One region of the Ureibacillus thermophilus genome, then DNA from elsewhere that is predicted to be linked to it. Evidence: riboswitches for the same ligand, from Rfam matches in the RefSeq annotation. Region 1 holds a riboswitch; the other holds the start of a gene.
What was found. Region 1 has a riboswitch for thiamine pyrophosphate ahead of thiM (hydroxyethylthiazole kinase). Riboswitches for the same ligand answer to the same signal wherever they lie in the genome.

Region 1 (8,347 bases):
AATTAAAGAAAAAGAGGGAAACGCGCTTTTTGTAAAAACCGATGTAAAAGTTGAGGATGACATCATCCGCTTAATGGAAATTGCAAACCTTACATTCGGTCAAATTGATATTTTAATCAATAATGCAGGGAAATCAGTATTTAAGTCCCCTTATGAATTGTCAATCGAAGAATGGGACGATATTATCAACACCAATTTACGAAGTGTTTTCTTAGCATCAAGGGAAGCCGCAAAATATATGTGAAATAATAAAGAAGGCGGCTCCATCGTTAATATTGCTTCCACACGGGCCATTATGTCTGAACCGAATTCAGAAGCCTATGCAGCAACAAAAGGTGGAATTGTTGCATTAACTCATGCGCTTGCAGCATCATTTAGTGCAGATCGAATTACCGTGAACGCGATTTCCCCAGGTTGGATTGAAACAGGCGATTATTCCAAATTACGTAAAATTGATCACGAGCAGCATTTATCAAAACGTGTCGGAAGACCAGACGATATTGCGCGCGCTTGTCTCTATTTAACAGCGAAGGAAAATGATTTCGTGACAGGCATTAACCTTGTTGTGGATGGTGGAATGACAAGAAAAATGATTTATGAGGAATAGCAAAAACTAAAAACAGGCTGGGACAAAACTAGCTTCAAGATAGGAAAACGAGAATTTGATCCAACTCAAATTCTCCTTTTTCCATTTCTCTCCATTATTTTTGGTCAGTTGATCAGTCAAGTATATTTTATTAATTTGTATATGTTTTTAATTTAGTTGTAGTTGTGAGGGGGTACCCCCTCACAACTAAATTTTGGCATGCCCAAAAGACCTAACGATTTTTAATTTTTTCGAAAGGTCATTTATGGTATAGTGTAGTTAATCGATTATTTAACTTAAGGCAGTTTCATAATCGTATAAAATGCCATGTGTCAGTAACTGGAACGTCACTTTTAAAAATTTATTGATACAGGCGATAATCGCAACCTTATGAGGCTTTCTCTGAGGTTGTGTTTTTAATTTATAATCGTAATCTACAAAATGATTCGGTTTATTTTTCTTCTTCATAATCATGGCACACACCATAAAATATAAAAGCTTTCGCAAGTGTTTGTTACCTCTTTTATTAATACGATCACGATACTGTGTATTCCTCGATTGATAGCGCATAATATCAATTCCCGCATAAGCATTCAATTGTTTAGCATTTTGAAAGCGACGAATATCCCCCATTTCCCCAATTAATCTACAAGCAGTAGAATCACCGATACCAGGGATGGAACGTAAAACCATATACTCTTTTCGATTTTTTGATAAAGTAATCATTTGTTGGACAAGTGCTTCTTTTTTATCCTTTAATTCTGCTATTCGATTTGCGTAATCACGGACTTGTTCACATCGCACATCGGTAGATTCAATCGCTGGATCACTATTTTGAGCAGCTTCTAATAAAGCAATTGCTTTTTTCTCTGCACGTTCTAAAGAAAGGTTCTTTCTTGTATTCGCTTTTAGGCGATTCTTAATGACAGTTTTAGAGTGAGCTAAAACAAGTGTTGGGTGAGGGTATAGTTGTACTATATTTAAAAATAGTGCAGAATTTGGTGTCAGTATTTTTTCTAATTCTGGAAAACTCAATTGTAAAATGGAATGCATACGATTTTTTAATAACATCATTTCTTCATCAATTTCATCATCATAACGTGTCAATGCCCGCATCTGCTCATAATAATCATCTTGGATATAGGTTGGTTCTCTCTCCATTTTAAAATGTGTTTTGGCGAATTCATGAGCATCGCTTATATCGGTTTTATGTCGACACATCTTCGCCATTTGTCAGTTCGCTTCAAGGGGATAATATGCATAACCGTAATCTTTTAAAAATGCTTCCATCGGTTTTGAATAAACACCTGTTGCTTCAAATACAATGTCTGGTGCTTGGTCATCAAGTGATGTATGTAATTGTTCAAAATCTCTTCGTGTATGATTGATTTCACCTTCTAAAAATCCCTGAGGCTGGTCGACTTTTCTTCACTTCTACTATAAAAAAATAGTAGCACAAACCTTGACCTTGGTTTGTACTACTAATCTTAGTATGTTTTTATTCTTGTATAAATAAGGGGATTTTTGGATATAGTAAACAAAAATGGAAGGGTTGAGCGATGAAAATTCATCATCTTCTTGTCATTTTAGTAGCTTTTTTATGTTTAGGATTTGCCGTTTATTTATACTTTGAAGAAGAAAAAAACGATGAATCACTCATGAAAAAAGAAGTATCCTATACCAATCATGAATCGGCGCATTTAAAAAATTATTGTGAAAAGGGGGAAATGCAATCTCCCATCCAAATAAAAAATAAAAATGTTCTTCCTCAACAGACGCCGGCTATTGAAATTTTTTATGGGGAGGAACCATTCATACTCAAAAAACAAGGGTATACATTAGAAGCTGTTTCGAAATCGAGGGTAAGCTACATTACAATAGACAAGAAACCATACAAACTGGACTCTTTTCATTTCCATGTGCCAAGCGAACATCAAATCGATTACCAAAGATATGAAATGGAACTGCATCTTGTGCACAAAAATAATAAAGGAAAGATTGCGGTCATTGGCGTTTTGATTGAAGCAGGCAAAGAAAACGAAATGGTGGAAGAATTATGGAATTTTTTGCAGGATGATCGATTAAAGGAGAAGGAAATTGAATCTATTCATCTATTGTCATTGATACCTGAGCAAAGGTCTGCCTTTTACTATTCAGGCTCATTGACTACCCCTCCGTGTACTGAAGGTGTTCATTGGATTGTATTTGAATCTCCAATCGATTTTTCAAACAAACAAATTGCTTCATTTTATCAAGTTTATGGCTATAACAGTCGTCCGCTACAGCCAATAAATGGCAGGGACATATACAAATTATCCGTTCAGTAATAATAGTTTCAAATAGCTAAGGGGCGTCTGAAAAAACATTTTGAGACGCCTCAGATAAAATATTATCTTCCAAATTCTTCTGAAATAAAAAAACATCGTTCGTAAGTCAGAAAAAGAATAAGAATAGAAGAAAGCTATTTTTGAAGTATTATTAAAGGGGAAATGATGATACTAAGGAATGTGATAACCGGAAAGGGAGGAATATTTTTTGAGAATAATAATAGAATGGATTTATGATTATAAAGATGTTGAAACTACTTTCCGCTCGGATGAACTCCCTCCCGCCCATGCTCTTGCCATTTCAGAAGAATTAAGGAAAACCGGTAGAGCCAAAAATATTACCTTAATTGATGAACATGACTCAACATGGACGGTCAAAGAATTAAAAAAATATTTAACGGAAATGGAAACTGAACCGACGAACATATGCGTTTATTTCGACGGCGGTTTTAACCGTGAAAGCCGCATGGCAGGTTTAGGATGTGTCATCTATTTTGAACAAAATGGAAAAAGATTTCGTAGGAGAAAAAATTTATTAGTAAATGGCCTTGCGTCAAATAATGAAGCTGAATATGCAGCTCTTCATTTTTCTATTCAAGAATTGGAATCATTGGGTGTACATCATCAAACGGTTCATTTTATGGGGGATTCACAAGTAGTAATTAATCAAATAAGCGGAGAATGGCCTGTTTATGAAAAAGAGCTGTCCAATTGGGCGGATAAAATTGATGAAAGTTTAAATCAATTAGGAATCAAACCGGTTTTTGAGTTGGTGGGAAGAAAGCAAAATGAAGAGGCGGATCGATTAGCAACACAAGCATTGCATGACATCGAAATTGACGGAAAAATCGAATTGAAAGAATAAAAATTTTTATTCTCTTAAAAGAAACAATGGATTATGTTATAATGTTCAAAACAATTTCATATGATTCATTTTTGCAGGGGTGGCCGAATGGTCTGAGAAGGTGATTTCACCTAACCCTTTGAACCTGATACAGCTAGTACTGCCGTAGGGAGCAAAAATGCCTTTACTATTCCGTTTGAGTGGTATTGTGTTTTTTTGTTCTCCAATGTATGGAGAGATTTTTATTTTCATATGGAAATTGGAACATTGCAGGGGTGGCCGAATGGTCTGAGAAGGTGATTTCACCTAACCCTTTGAACCTGATGCAGTTAGCACTGCCGTAGGGAGCAATGGATGGAACCACATGTTGGTTGTTCAATGCTCTTTTGCGCTGTGCAAAAGGGCATTTTTTATTACAAAACCAATGGAAGGGTGGAAATGATGAGTTTATTTAAAATCCGTCAAAAAAATCCTTTAATTCATTGCATCACAAACGATGTGGTAACGAATTTTACCGCCAATGGACTGCTTGCCATTGGCGCATCTCCAGTAATGTCCGATGAACCATTGGATGTGGAGGACATGACTTCCATTGCCAATGCGTTGTTAATCAACATTGGAACATTAAATAAACATTCCGTTGAAGCTATGTTTTTAGCTGGGAAAAAAGCAAATAAGTTAAACATTCCCGTTGTGCTGGATCCTGTAGGGGCTGGCGCTACAAAATACCGGAAAGAAGTGACGGAAAATCTATTGAAAGAAATAAAATTTGATTTGATTCGCTGCAATGCAGGTGAATTGGCAGCGATTGCAGGAATTCAATGGCAAGCAAAAGGGGTAGATAGTGGGGAAGGAGAGATGGACATTCTTTCTGTCACAAAGGAAGTGGCTAAAAAGTATAAAACCATTGTCGCGGTTTCAGGAAAAGAAGATATTGTAACAGATGGGGAAAAAGCGGATTTTGTTTCGGGCGGCCATGAATGGATGACCCAAGTGACAGGAACAGGTTGTTTATTAAGCGCCATTTGTGCAGGTGCATTAAGTTTGGAAGGAGACTCATATGAAAATATTTTGAATGTACTCATGGATTATAAAAAAGTGGCGGAGTTTGCTTCGAAAGAAAAATATCTAGGTTCCTTCCAAGTGGAGATATTAAATGGGTTGCACCAAATTTCAAGAGGTGAAGCAATATGAATATCGTTATGACGATAGCTGGTTCAGATAGCGGAGGAGGAGCGGGCATTCAGGCGGACTTGAAAACATTCCAGGAGCTGGACGTTTTTGGTACATCTGTAATCACCGCATTAACGGCGCAAAACACTTTGGGTGTCCACGGCATTTTTCCTGCAACTCCAGAATTTGTCGAGCAGCAATTGAATGCGGTATTGGATGATTTGAAAGTGAAAGCCTTAAAAACAGGAATGTTATTTTCCAAAGAGATCATCGAAAGGATTGCCAAAAAATTGCGGGAACAACAAATTCAAATCGTTGTGGATCCGGTTATGATTGCAAAAGGGGGACATGCATTATTAAAAGAGGATGCGGTGCAAGCGATGATTAAGGAGCTGATTCCCATTGCAACGGTGGTGACCCCGAACATACCGGAAGCCGAAGCAATTACCGGAATGGCAATCGATACAGAAGAAGATATAAAACAGGCAGCGGAAAAATTATTGAGCATTGGCGTTGGATGTGTCGTAATGAAAGGCGGCCACATGGATGAGCCTACTGCAACGGATCGAATCTATTTCCAAGATGGTTCAACCTTTCAATTAAAATCAAAAAGAATTCATACAAAACATACCCATGGAACCGGATGCACTTTTTCTGCTGCTATTACCGCCTATTTAGGAAGGGGCTTTTCAGTAAAAGATTCCATTATCGAGGCTAAAAAATATGTCCAATCGGCTATTGAAAATCCACTTCATATTGGCAACGGCCATGGCCCTACCAACCATTTTGCCCATCGCTTTCATAGTGCGGAGGTGGAAGTTATTGAATAGAAAAGATTTAGCCGTTTATTTCATTATGGGAACAGAGAATTGTAAAAATGAAAATCCTTTGCACCTATTGGAAGAGGCATTGCAAGCAGGGATTACTATTTTTCAACTGAGGGAGAAAGGAAAGCAACCTTTAGTAGGCAAAGAGTTGGAACAATTTGCAATGAAATGCAAAGCTCTATGCAAGCAGTATCAAGTTCCTTTTATCATTAATGATGATGTGGACCTTGCCTTAAAAATCGATGCAGATGGCGTGCATGTGGGACAGGATGATGCCCCTCTTCAAGAAATCCGGAAAAAGTTTCAAGGAAAAATTATCGGGGTTTCCGTTCATAATGAAGAAGAAATGATGAATGCAGTTAAATGGGGGGCAGATTATGTAGGGATTGGCCCTATATATGAAACCAAATCAAAGCCGGATGCCAAAAAGCCTGAAGGAGTAACTTTTTTAAAAAAGGCGCGCAATATGTATCCGGATTTTCCCATTGTTGCAATCGGCGGGATTACACCGATGAACGCAAAAGAAGTGTTAGAATCGGGGGCAGATGGGGTAGCGGTTATTTCTGCTATTTGCGACAGCGGAAATCGAAAAGAAACTGTACAACTTTTAAAAGGTTTTAAATTAATAGAAAAAAAGGAATTTACATAAAACTAAATTTCGATTATAATAAATTTCGTAATTGAATTAGGAAGCGGAAACATGGTGGAGTCTGTCAAATTGGCTCCACCATGTCTTTTTTTGGGCTTCCATATAGAAATCTAACAACAGGGGGAACAAAAGGTGGATGTATTTGATTTTATCTTGCAAATTGTACTTGTTTTGTTCGTTGCTAAAATAGCAGGGCAAATCAGTCTCCGCTTTGGTCAGCCATCCGTCTTAGGTAAAATTATTGCAGGGATTATTTTAGGTCCTGCAGTTCTTGGTTGGATTGAACAAACAGAACTCATTCATGTTTTTAGTGAAATCGGCGTACTATTGCTGATGTTTTTAGCCGGACTGGAAACAGATTTGGAAAGTTTAGGGAAAAATGCGAAAGCTGCAACCCTTGTTGCCGTTTTAGGAGTCATTATACCAATTCTCATGGGATGGGCGGCTTCTCCTCTTTTCCATATTCCAACTTCTGAAGGCGTATTTATAGGGCTGTTGCTCGCTGCAACTAGCGTAAGTATTTCAGTGCAAACATTAAGAGAAATTGGTTGGTTGAATAGCCGTGAAGGTGCTACATTGCTTGGGGCAGCTGTATTAGACGATGTGATTGTTGTCATTCTCATCGCTGTCGCCATCGGGTTCTTCATGGGAGCAGAAACAAATATAGCTTGGGTCATTGCACAGCAAGTAATCTTCTTTATTATTATTTACTTTGTTGGCCGTTATATTGTTCCAAAATTCATACATCTTTTTGAAGGAATGTTAGTAACGGAATCAATCGTAACGGCTGGATTGATTTTACTATTTGCCGCAGCGTATTTTGCCGATTTCCTTGGTGTATCAGGCATTATCGGAACTTATTTTATGGGGGTTGCCATCAGCAGAACAAAATATGCTAAAGAAATTGAACATGGCATATCGCCAATTGCTTATGGTATTTTTGTGCCGTTCTTCTTTATAAACATCGGTTTGCCAATGAGCTTTGATGGCTTAGGCAGTCAGATTGGATTTATTATGGCATTCTCATTGATAGCGATCCTTTCAAAATTCATCGGCTGTGGACTTGGAGCGAAAGTTGGCGGATTTGGATGGAAGTCTTCCGCTGGGATTGGAGCTGGCATGATTTCCCGGGGCGAAGTGGCCTTAATTTTAGCTTCCATTGGTTTAACCGGCGGCATTTTATCCCATGAATTTTATGGTGCTATGATTGTCGTCATTATTGTTACTACTTTAGTAACTCCACCTTTACTGAAGCTCATTTTCGGTAAACGACATGATGAGCAAGTATCGTAAACAATAAAAAAAGAGGTTGGGACAAATCTAAAAAAACATCATTTTCTCCAAGGAGAAAATGATGTTTTTTTGATATGTTATTAAAATTGATTTCCGTTCCGGGGACGCTTTCCGCGGGCCCGGCTCGAGCCTCCTCGGAGCTCATTGCTTCGCTCCTGCGGTGTCTCGAGAGGGCTCGTCGCAGGAGTCGCCCCGTCACTTCAATCAATTTTTAGTTATATCAAATATTTATCAAAACCCTTTCAACTACCCCTTTAATTTTTTGTTTATGTCCCAGCCTCTTTTTAATATTATTGGATTTTAAATTTGCTTATTGTTTTCGATAATTCTGCACTTAATTGATTCAACTCTTCTGAAGCCTCTGCGACAGATTGGATAGCTGTTAACTGCTCGTCGCTTGCCGCACTTACTTCCTCGCAGGATGCAGCTGTTGTTTGCGCAGTCTCGGACATTTCTTCAATTGTTTTCACAACACGGTCTTTATATTTAATAATGCTATCAATCTCTTCCGTAACTGTTTTAAACGTATTTTCCATATTTCGAATCATCGTGGATAAATTTTTAAATAGCTTTCCTGTGTCTTCCACGACTTTTTCTTGTTCTTTGAATGTATCTTGCATTTCATTCATATCATTGACAACTACTTTT
Region 2 (8,347 bases), 1.3 Mb from region 1:
AACATCGGCTTTGAAACCATTAACCATAGCATAATGAGCAATAGAAAAATATATTTCCATGTAGCTTTCCGCAATTTTGAAATAAATTCTTCTTTTTTAAACGCATTTGTTCCAAAAGTATTTAAAGTCGGTTTAAAAGCTCTCGCCAAAAACACAATCGATAAAAACATAATAGCCAAAGTAAGCACAATCCACGAATCCTTCCATGTCCATCCGGAAATCATGACAAGAATCGCTCCGGAGACTACAAGAATGTGGCCAGCATGTTTTACCACCGTAATCGCAAGTTGAAACGACTTCACAAATCCGACCATCTCTTTTTCATCAGCTGTTTCCATTTTCTTTGTGATGGGAATTAAAGTTACTAAAGGTCCTATCGAAATCACTGCGCTTAAAATATGGATATATAAAAAAACGGTATGCAACAAGTTCATCACTTCCATTCCTTTATGCTACTCTTAGTATAACATGTATTTAAAATACTTTTTATTTGAGATTTCGTGACAATTCATTTGTTTAAAAGAAAACTCTTTGGATAAAATAGTGTGTATATTTCATCAATACATGATAGGAGTGTTGACAATCGGAATTCATAGATTTTTTACAAGTTTAAATGATTTGGAACGAATTTTTCGAGCGCCTGGACGTTTTAAATTTGAAGAACATAATGTGGCCGCCCATTCATGGAAAGTTGCCCAATACGCATTGTTTTTCGGAACTTTGGAAGAACTGCACGGGGCTAAAGTAAATTGGAAATCACTTTATGAAAAAACCATCAACCATGACTTTGCCGAAGTGTTTATCGGCGATATTAAAACACCGGTAAAACATGCCAGCGAAGAGTTGAAACAAATGCTTGCCCATGTGGAAGAAAAAATGATGGAAAAATTTATAAAAGAAGAGATTCCACCAGAATTCCAGGAAATCTTCTTTCAGCGAATGAAGGAAGGAAAAGATGGAACATTGGAAGGAAGGCTCCTTGAGTTTGCCGATAAGCTTGACCAATTTTATGAGTCCTTCGCTGAATTAAAGCGAGGCAATAAGGATAAAGAATTTATCATCATGTATCAGCAAGCATTATCCAAACTTCTTCAAATGCCTTTAAAGGTGAGCGTCAATTATTTCCGAAATGAAATTTTAAAAGACGTCATGAAAGAAGACACTCAAATTGACGTCGCAAAATTGACTAATGAAATATTGGACAAAATAAAGCCTCAAAATGAATAAACCGTTCTATCGAAATTGAGGCTTTATTTTTGTTTACAAAAAAATCCTTTAGCTGTTTTCACCTTAAATAATTGACTTTTTCTTGAGAAGATACTTACTTGCGTGAAATTACATATTCCATTACTATTACAATAAAGCTGCGTTGTACGTAGAATATTAAGTTTTAACCTTTGAACTGTAAAAGGGAGTTTTAGATCGAAGGTGGAATGGCGGGCGTCACACTGCGGTGAATGACGATAGACAGGAAACCTTCTGCGAACACCCACCTGGTGGAGTCGTGGTTTTAAAACTTTCTATAATATTACGGCAAGGCGGCTTATTTATCACAAACATGATGTTTGTAAAATGGCTCTCCGTTCAGGAGGGCTTTTTATTTTGAAGAAGCGGAGTGTCTGTTCCCCGCTTCCTTTTAAATTTTCGTTCTCTGATTTACGCTCCTATAAAACGCTGATAAATCCTTTTTGCCTTTTCTTTTTCCTTCGTCCCATGCACCAATGCCCTGCCATCTTGAAAAAGCACAATTTGAACATTTTCTGCTTGGAAGGAAATCAAGTAAGGATTGACTTTCAAGTTTTGAACGATTGGTTGAAGCCTTTTTGATATTTGCGCCAATGAAATTTGTTGTTTTTGTTGCGGCCGGATTTGCACAGTATTTCTGCCGCATAATACCGCTGTTTTCAATCCCGTTTCCATTGTCAAATAAGGATATGCAGGGTTATTTCCGCATGAAGGGCAATCGCTCTTTTTTAACTTTGAAATGTCGATAATTGAATGCTCCCTTCGCCATACATCAAAAGAAACCAATTGTTTGGACACTTCCCCGCTTACAAAGTATTTCAAAGCTTCAGCCGTTTGATAGGATGCAACCATTTGCACCGCAGGACTGATTACCCCAACGGTATCACAAGTCAAGCCCTCGGAGGGAATCGCTTGGAGCAAACAATGATAGCAAGGGGTTTTTTTCGGCAAGATGGAAACGCTCATTCCATAACTTCTTACAACCGCTCCATGAATCCAAGGAATGACGTATTTCATCGACACATCATTGATAAAAAACCTCGTTTCAAAATTATCCGTTCCATCTATGATGAGATTGACACCCTTCACAATCTCTTCCGCTCCAACAGAAAAGTCTCCAACAAGCCCTTCTATTTGAATAGTTGAATTGATCCTTTGTAAATGCTTCTGTGCAGCAACCGCTTTAGGCAGTTTACATTCCGCATCCTCTTCCGTATAAAGTTGCTGGCGGCCAAGATTCGTCCAATCGACGTAATCCCGGTCAATGATAGTGATTTTCCCGATGCCCGCCCGAGCCAGCATCTCAGCATTCGCACAACCTAACGCTCCCGCTCCAACAATAAGCACATGGCTTTTCAGCAACTTTTTCTGTCCTTCTTCACCGATTGGAGAAAATAAAAGTTGACGAGAATAGCGTTCCATTATGAATAGAGCATCCCTTCAAACGGACTAGAGGCAACTGCATAACGTTTTTTCGGAATTCTGCCAGCTTCGTATCCAAGTCTTCCTGCTTCGATGGCCAACTTCATAGCTTTTGCCATTTTCACCGGATCTTTTGCTCCAGACACGGCTGAATTTAACAAGATGCCATCTGCTCCCAACTCCATGGCCATCGCACAATCCGCTGGAGATCCGATTCCCGCATCGACAATGACAGGAATATTGGCATTCTCAATGATGAGAGAAAGATTCAACGGATTGATAATGCCTTGTCCGGAACCGATTGGAGATGCACCTGGCATGATGGCATGTACCCCCAATTCCTCCAGTTTTTTCGCCAAAACTACATCATCAGAAGTATAAGGAAGGACAATGAATCCTTCTTCCAATAACATTTCTGATGCTTTTAAAGTTTCAATCGGATCCGGAAGAAGGGTTTTATCATCCCCAATAACTTCCACTTTCACCATGTCACATAGTCCAGAAGCTTTGGCGAGCTTCGCAATCCTCACCGCTTCCTCCGCCGTTTTTGCCCCTGCAGTATTCGGCAGGAGGGTGTACTTTGAAAGATCAAGCATTTCCAAAAAATTTGGCAGAGATGGTTCATAAATATTCATTCTTCTTACGGCAAAAGTTAAAATCTCCGCTCCGGATGCTTCCACCGCTTCCCTTTGGATTTCAAAATTTGGAAATTTCCCTGTACCTAACAACAGTCTTGATTGAAAGATTTTATCTGCAATTTTTAACACGTTTATCCCCCTCCAACAAAATGCACGATTTCAATTTTGTCGCCGTCATTTACCGGTTGTTTGCTGTACTCTTCTTTCAAAATAATTTCACCGTTATGTTCAACAACGACAATGCGATTTAGCAATTGAAAAAACTTCAGCAAGTCTTCAATGCTTTTAACATTGCTCCCCACTTCCGTCTTCTGACCATTAATATAAAGCTGCAACTTCATCCCCCTTTGCAATCTATGTTTTTTAAAAAGGTTGCCGCTTCTTTCGGTTGATTCGCAGAAAAAATGTAAGACATTACTGCAATGCCCTGCACTTTTTTCTCCAGTACTTTTACCGCATTGTCCGGCGTAATTCCACCGATGGCAATCACAGGAATCTTCACTTGTTCAACGATTTCACCAAGCGCATCCGTTCCCCTTCCTGCCATCCCCTTTTTGCTGTCCGTTTCAAATATATGGCCAAAGAAACAGTAATCCGCTCCCGATTTTTCGGCATTTTTTGCTTTTTCAATGGAATGGATGCTAACCCCTACTTTCATATGGGGATAAGCCGTTTTTACCTTCTCTGCCGGAAGTCCATTTCCCGGAAGATGGACATTCGGAATTCCGGTAAGCAGAGCAATATCAAGCCTGTCATTAATGACAAGTTTTTCTTTCGGCACCCCTGCATTTAACAACTCCTCTATTAAAGCGACAATCTCACCGGGTGGTTTATTTTTTTCACGGATATGAATGTAATCTACAACCGGGGAAATGGATATAATAATTTCCTTCAGCTCTCGGCTTTCCTTCTTTCCATCCGTAATTGCGTGCAGTTCCACTCAAACTACTTCCCTTCTCCTTCGCAGAAGTTATAGTTGCACTTTTTCATCCGTCGGCCACATTTGTTGGTGGTAAGCCATATCCCAAAACATATACTCAAATCGAGTTGTATTTAAAAAGATTTCTTCCAGCCGCAGAAGTTCAGATTCCTGCTTTCCTTCCGCCAATTGATTGAGCAAATCAAGGTTCCATTGTGCGGACTGGCCAAATTCTTCTGAACTGTACATTTTTACCCAATCCCCATATAATTCGTGTTCTTTTGCCCCCGGAATTTTCGCCAGTTCACATCCAATTTCCCAATAACTCCAAGCACAAGCAAAGTGCGCAGCTGCCAGTTCTGCGATGGAACCGTTTTGGGCAACTGCCAGCATGTAGTGGGTGTAAGCAAGACTTACCGGAGACGGTTTTGCCTCTTCCAGCTCTTTTTCCGTTATGCCAAATCGGCTGGCATATTTCCTATGCAATGCCATTTCATGATTCATCGTGTAATAAAGCAGGTTGGCAAATACCGTCATCACTTCTAGATTTGGTGCCTTCACTGCACCTAACGCAAACAATTTAGAATAATCAATCAAGTACAGATAATCTTGTATCATGTAAAAACGGAACTTGTTAGAATCCAGTGTTCCTGCTCCCAACTCTTTCACAAATGGATGTTCATGGTTTTTTCTCCAAGTGGATTGGTATTTTTCAAAAATTCGATCTGTAAATTTCATCGTTTTCCCCCATCCTTTAGGTTCATAAAAAAAACCGCTTCATTAAAGAAGCGGCTCTAAAACTCGAAACACAATCAATACAAAAATAGACAAAACGAGTCCCAGCAACCACTTCCCTTCGCTAGCATTACCTAGTGCAGGTTCAAAGGGTTGAGGCAATGCCTCTCTCAGCTAATGAATTAGCACCCCTAGTGATTAGTTTAATGCTATATGTAATTACAATCATTGTTACATGAATACAGAAAATTTTCAATAGTATAAAATTATTAATGGGATAAGAGATTTATTCAAACACTTGCAACTTTTGTGTTAACCCTTGCTGCCTCAGCTATCATCGAAAAGTTTTTGCTCCCATTCGGCAAATTCTTTCAGGTTTTACAAGAATACTTGCAATAACAAAAAAGTTGCCCTAGCGAATTGCACGCTAAAGCAACTTTATTTTTTCTCCTGCTTCGTTTGTTTTTCCCATTGCACAAGATACGGATATGGGTCAAAAGCCCATTCGGTCCTTCCATTAAATTTATACATGCCGTAATGCAAATGAGGAGGAAATTTGCCGCTTGTCCCTTCTTTGCCATAACCGGAGCTTCCGACGCCGCCAAGAATTGTTCCTGGTTCTACAATATCGCCCACTTTTAAATCTTTATTGTAATAGGCTAAATGGGCATAGTAGTGATACGTGTTATGATGATCCCGAATACCTACTCGCCAACCGCCAAATTGATTCCAACCCATTACTTCTACAACACCATAGGAAGTAGATAATACAGGTGTTCCATACCCTGCAAAAATATCTGTTCCTTCATGGATTCGTCTTCCTCCCCATCCCCTGCTGGCACCCCAAGTCCCCTTATAGCTGTAGTTATAGCCGCGGACTGGGAGGGGAAAAATATGCTTATCCAGCTGAATCGTATTGAAATGTTTATAAAGTTCATTTATGGTCATGATTTGATTAATGATTTTTTCATTTTTGTAATATTCCCATAAAGCATTCTTAAAATCTTCTTCCGATGGACCAAATTTTTCTAAATAGGATACCATTGTGAATAGTACGTCTTGATCGTCGTTTCGATCTGCTTTTCCATCGCCATTGCCATCATGACCATTTCCCCCAAAATATTGAATGGTAAATGGGGAAGTATCTTCTACATTCGGGTTGAATTCGCCAACCCAAAATTCATGGGAAAATTGGATGGCAATGGCACTGTCCCTCTTCGGAATATCTTTTCGCACCTCTTGAATATTTCGCTCATATTGGTCCACTGCCGCCAATCGATGCCATGGAACAAAGGGCGTTTCATAGGTTTTGTATAAGTGCATTCGTTCCTGATATATATTTTCTTTATTTTCGCTTGCATTTACATAAACCGGGAAAATATATAGACATACAAACATCAAAGTTAAAGAAAAAATGATTTTTCGGATGAATACCAAACCCCCTTTCCTCCTTAGAATATCCCGTTTTTTTGAAACCATGAGTTTTTTATAAACGAAAAATGAAAGCTTACTTCTGATACTAAGTCCGGGTAAACTCCTTCGAAATCCTCTCAAAAACCAGAGTAATTCCGTTTGTTTTGTAGCAAATAGTATGTTATGATACCTTTTAATAGAAATTTTATTTGGGGGAATACTAGATGCAATCACTACAATCCGTAGAACAATTTCATGAACTCAAAAACAAAGAACGGGTGATCTTTGTCTTTTCAGCAGATTGGTGCAAAGACTGCGTTTTCATTAAACCTTTTCTTCCTGCTATCGAAGAAAAATACGCCCAATATACCTTTGTACAAGTAGACCGGGATGAATATATCGATTTATGTGGCGAACTGGATGTGTTCGGCATCCCAAGTTTTATTGCCTACAATAAAGGCGAAGAAATCGGCCGTTTTGTAAGCCGCGATCGTAAAACGCAAGAAGAAATCGAAAACTTTATTGAAGGACTAAAATAAACTGACATCTTTTGATAAACTTCGAATATTTTCGTTCATGTCGAATTCACGTTTTTTCAAGACCCTATCTCTTATCAAAGAGATTCGGGTCTCTTTTTCTTTACAAATGCAAACATTCGATCAACCTACTGAATAGGATAGTTAATAAGCATTATTAAAGGGAGTGGAACATTGTCAAAAAGGAAAGTAAATCCAAAAGATCCAAAGACAGTGCCAAAGTTTGTAACACCACTGTCAAAGCCTCCAGTTGTTACCCCAACACCTCACCCTGATTATCCGGCCAATTCCTATTTAGAAATTACTATGAAAGAAACGAAGCATCGATTTCACAGGGATTTTCCACTAACAACCGTATGGGGCTATAACGGTCTCTACCCTGGCCCAACTATTGAAGCGAGGAAAGATAAAAAAATTTATGTGAAATATGTAAATCGACTGCCAAAAAAACATTTTTTGCCCATTGATCGCTCTCTCCATGGTGTAGGAGATTCACCAGAAGTCCGTTCCGTTGTACATTTACATGGAGCCAATGTATTTTGGGAAAGCGATGGGCATCCGGAAGCCTGGTATACACAAAATTACGAATACACCGGCCCCAAATTCAGGAGAAAAGTCCATGAGTATACAAATCACCAGCCAGCTGCAACCCTTTGGTACCACGACCACACCATGGCCATGACAAGACTAAACGTATATGCAGGTTTAGCAGGTTTTTACATTATTCGCGATGCCTTGGAAGAACAATTAAATTTACCAAAAGGAGGTTATGAATATCCGCTTCTCCTTCAAGACAAATCTTTCAATGAAGATGGTTCACTTTTTTATCCAGACAAACCTCCGGAAGATTCGCCTTTCCCAACACCATTCATTCCTACCATTGTTCCGTTTTTCAATGGAGATTTAATGGTGGTAAACGGCAAAGTTTGGCCTTATTTAAATGTGGAGCCTAGAAAATATCGATTCCGCATTTTAAACGGCTCCAACAGCTCCACATACAACATCCAGTTAGAAAACAACGCGCCTTTTTATCTAATCGGTACGGATGGGGGATTTTTAGAAGCTCCTGTTGAGGTCACTTCCATTGAGTTAATGCCGGCAGAACGGGTGGATGTAATTGTCGATTTCGCCCCATTTAAAGGGCAAAAAATTAAATTATTGAACACATTGTTTAGTGAAGAAGAACCGAAAAGAGAGATTATGGAATTTCGTGTAACAAAGCCGCTCAAAGGAAAAGACACAAGCGAGATTCCAACAAGACTTGCAGAAGATATGGAACTGCATGAACATCTTGCCTCAACGACCCGAAAATTGCCTTTATCCACAGGCACTGACAAATACGGTCGAATTATGATGATGCTGGATGGCCGAATGTACCATGATCCATGTACAGAAAGCCCTTCATTAGACAGTATTGAGATTTGGGAGTTTATTAACAC

Region 2: linked by a shared signal. The riboswitch ahead of tenA (thiaminase II) and the one ahead of thiM (hydroxyethylthiazole kinase) in region 1 are both predicted to bind thiamine pyrophosphate.

The regions. Positions count from the first base shown of each region.
Region 1 is NZ_CP036528.1:2,014,571-2,022,917, forward strand. Features, by position in the region: partial or broken gene DKZ56_RS09980 (glucose 1-dehydrogenase) at 1-607, shown strand, start outside; gene DKZ56_RS09985 (IS110 family RNA-guided transposase) at 878-1,816, opposite strand; gene DKZ56_RS09990 (carbonic anhydrase) at 2,146-2,913, shown strand; gene DKZ56_RS09995 (reverse transcriptase-like protein) at 3,122-3,778, shown strand; TPP riboswitch at 3,844-3,946, shown strand; TPP riboswitch at 4,019-4,121, shown strand; gene thiM (hydroxyethylthiazole kinase) at 4,199-4,951, shown strand; gene thiD (bifunctional hydroxymethylpyrimidine kinase/phosphomethylpyrimidine kinase) at 4,948-5,760, shown strand; gene thiE (thiamine phosphate synthase) at 5,753-6,406, shown strand; gene DKZ56_RS10015 (cation:proton antiporter) at 6,539-7,699, shown strand; gene DKZ56_RS10020 (methyl-accepting chemotaxis protein) at 7,990-8,347, opposite strand, start outside.
Region 2 is NZ_CP036528.1:313,296-321,642, forward strand. Features, by position in the region: gene DKZ56_RS01425 (DUF2269 family protein) at 1-434, opposite strand, end outside; gene DKZ56_RS01430 (YfbR-like 5'-deoxynucleotidase) at 574-1,227, shown strand; RNA gene ssrS (6S RNA) at 1,359-1,549, shown strand; gene DKZ56_RS01440 (ThiF family adenylyltransferase) at 1,657-2,667, opposite strand; gene DKZ56_RS01445 (thiazole synthase) at 2,667-3,434, opposite strand; gene thiS (sulfur carrier protein ThiS) at 3,437-3,640, opposite strand; gene tenI (thiazole tautomerase TenI) at 3,643-4,245, opposite strand; gene tenA (thiaminase II) at 4,276-4,962, opposite strand; TPP riboswitch at 5,059-5,162, opposite strand; gene DKZ56_RS01465 (M23 family metallopeptidase) at 5,398-6,357, opposite strand; gene DKZ56_RS01470 (thioredoxin family protein) at 6,597-6,911, shown strand; gene DKZ56_RS01475 (multicopper oxidase family protein) at 7,083-8,347, shown strand, end outside.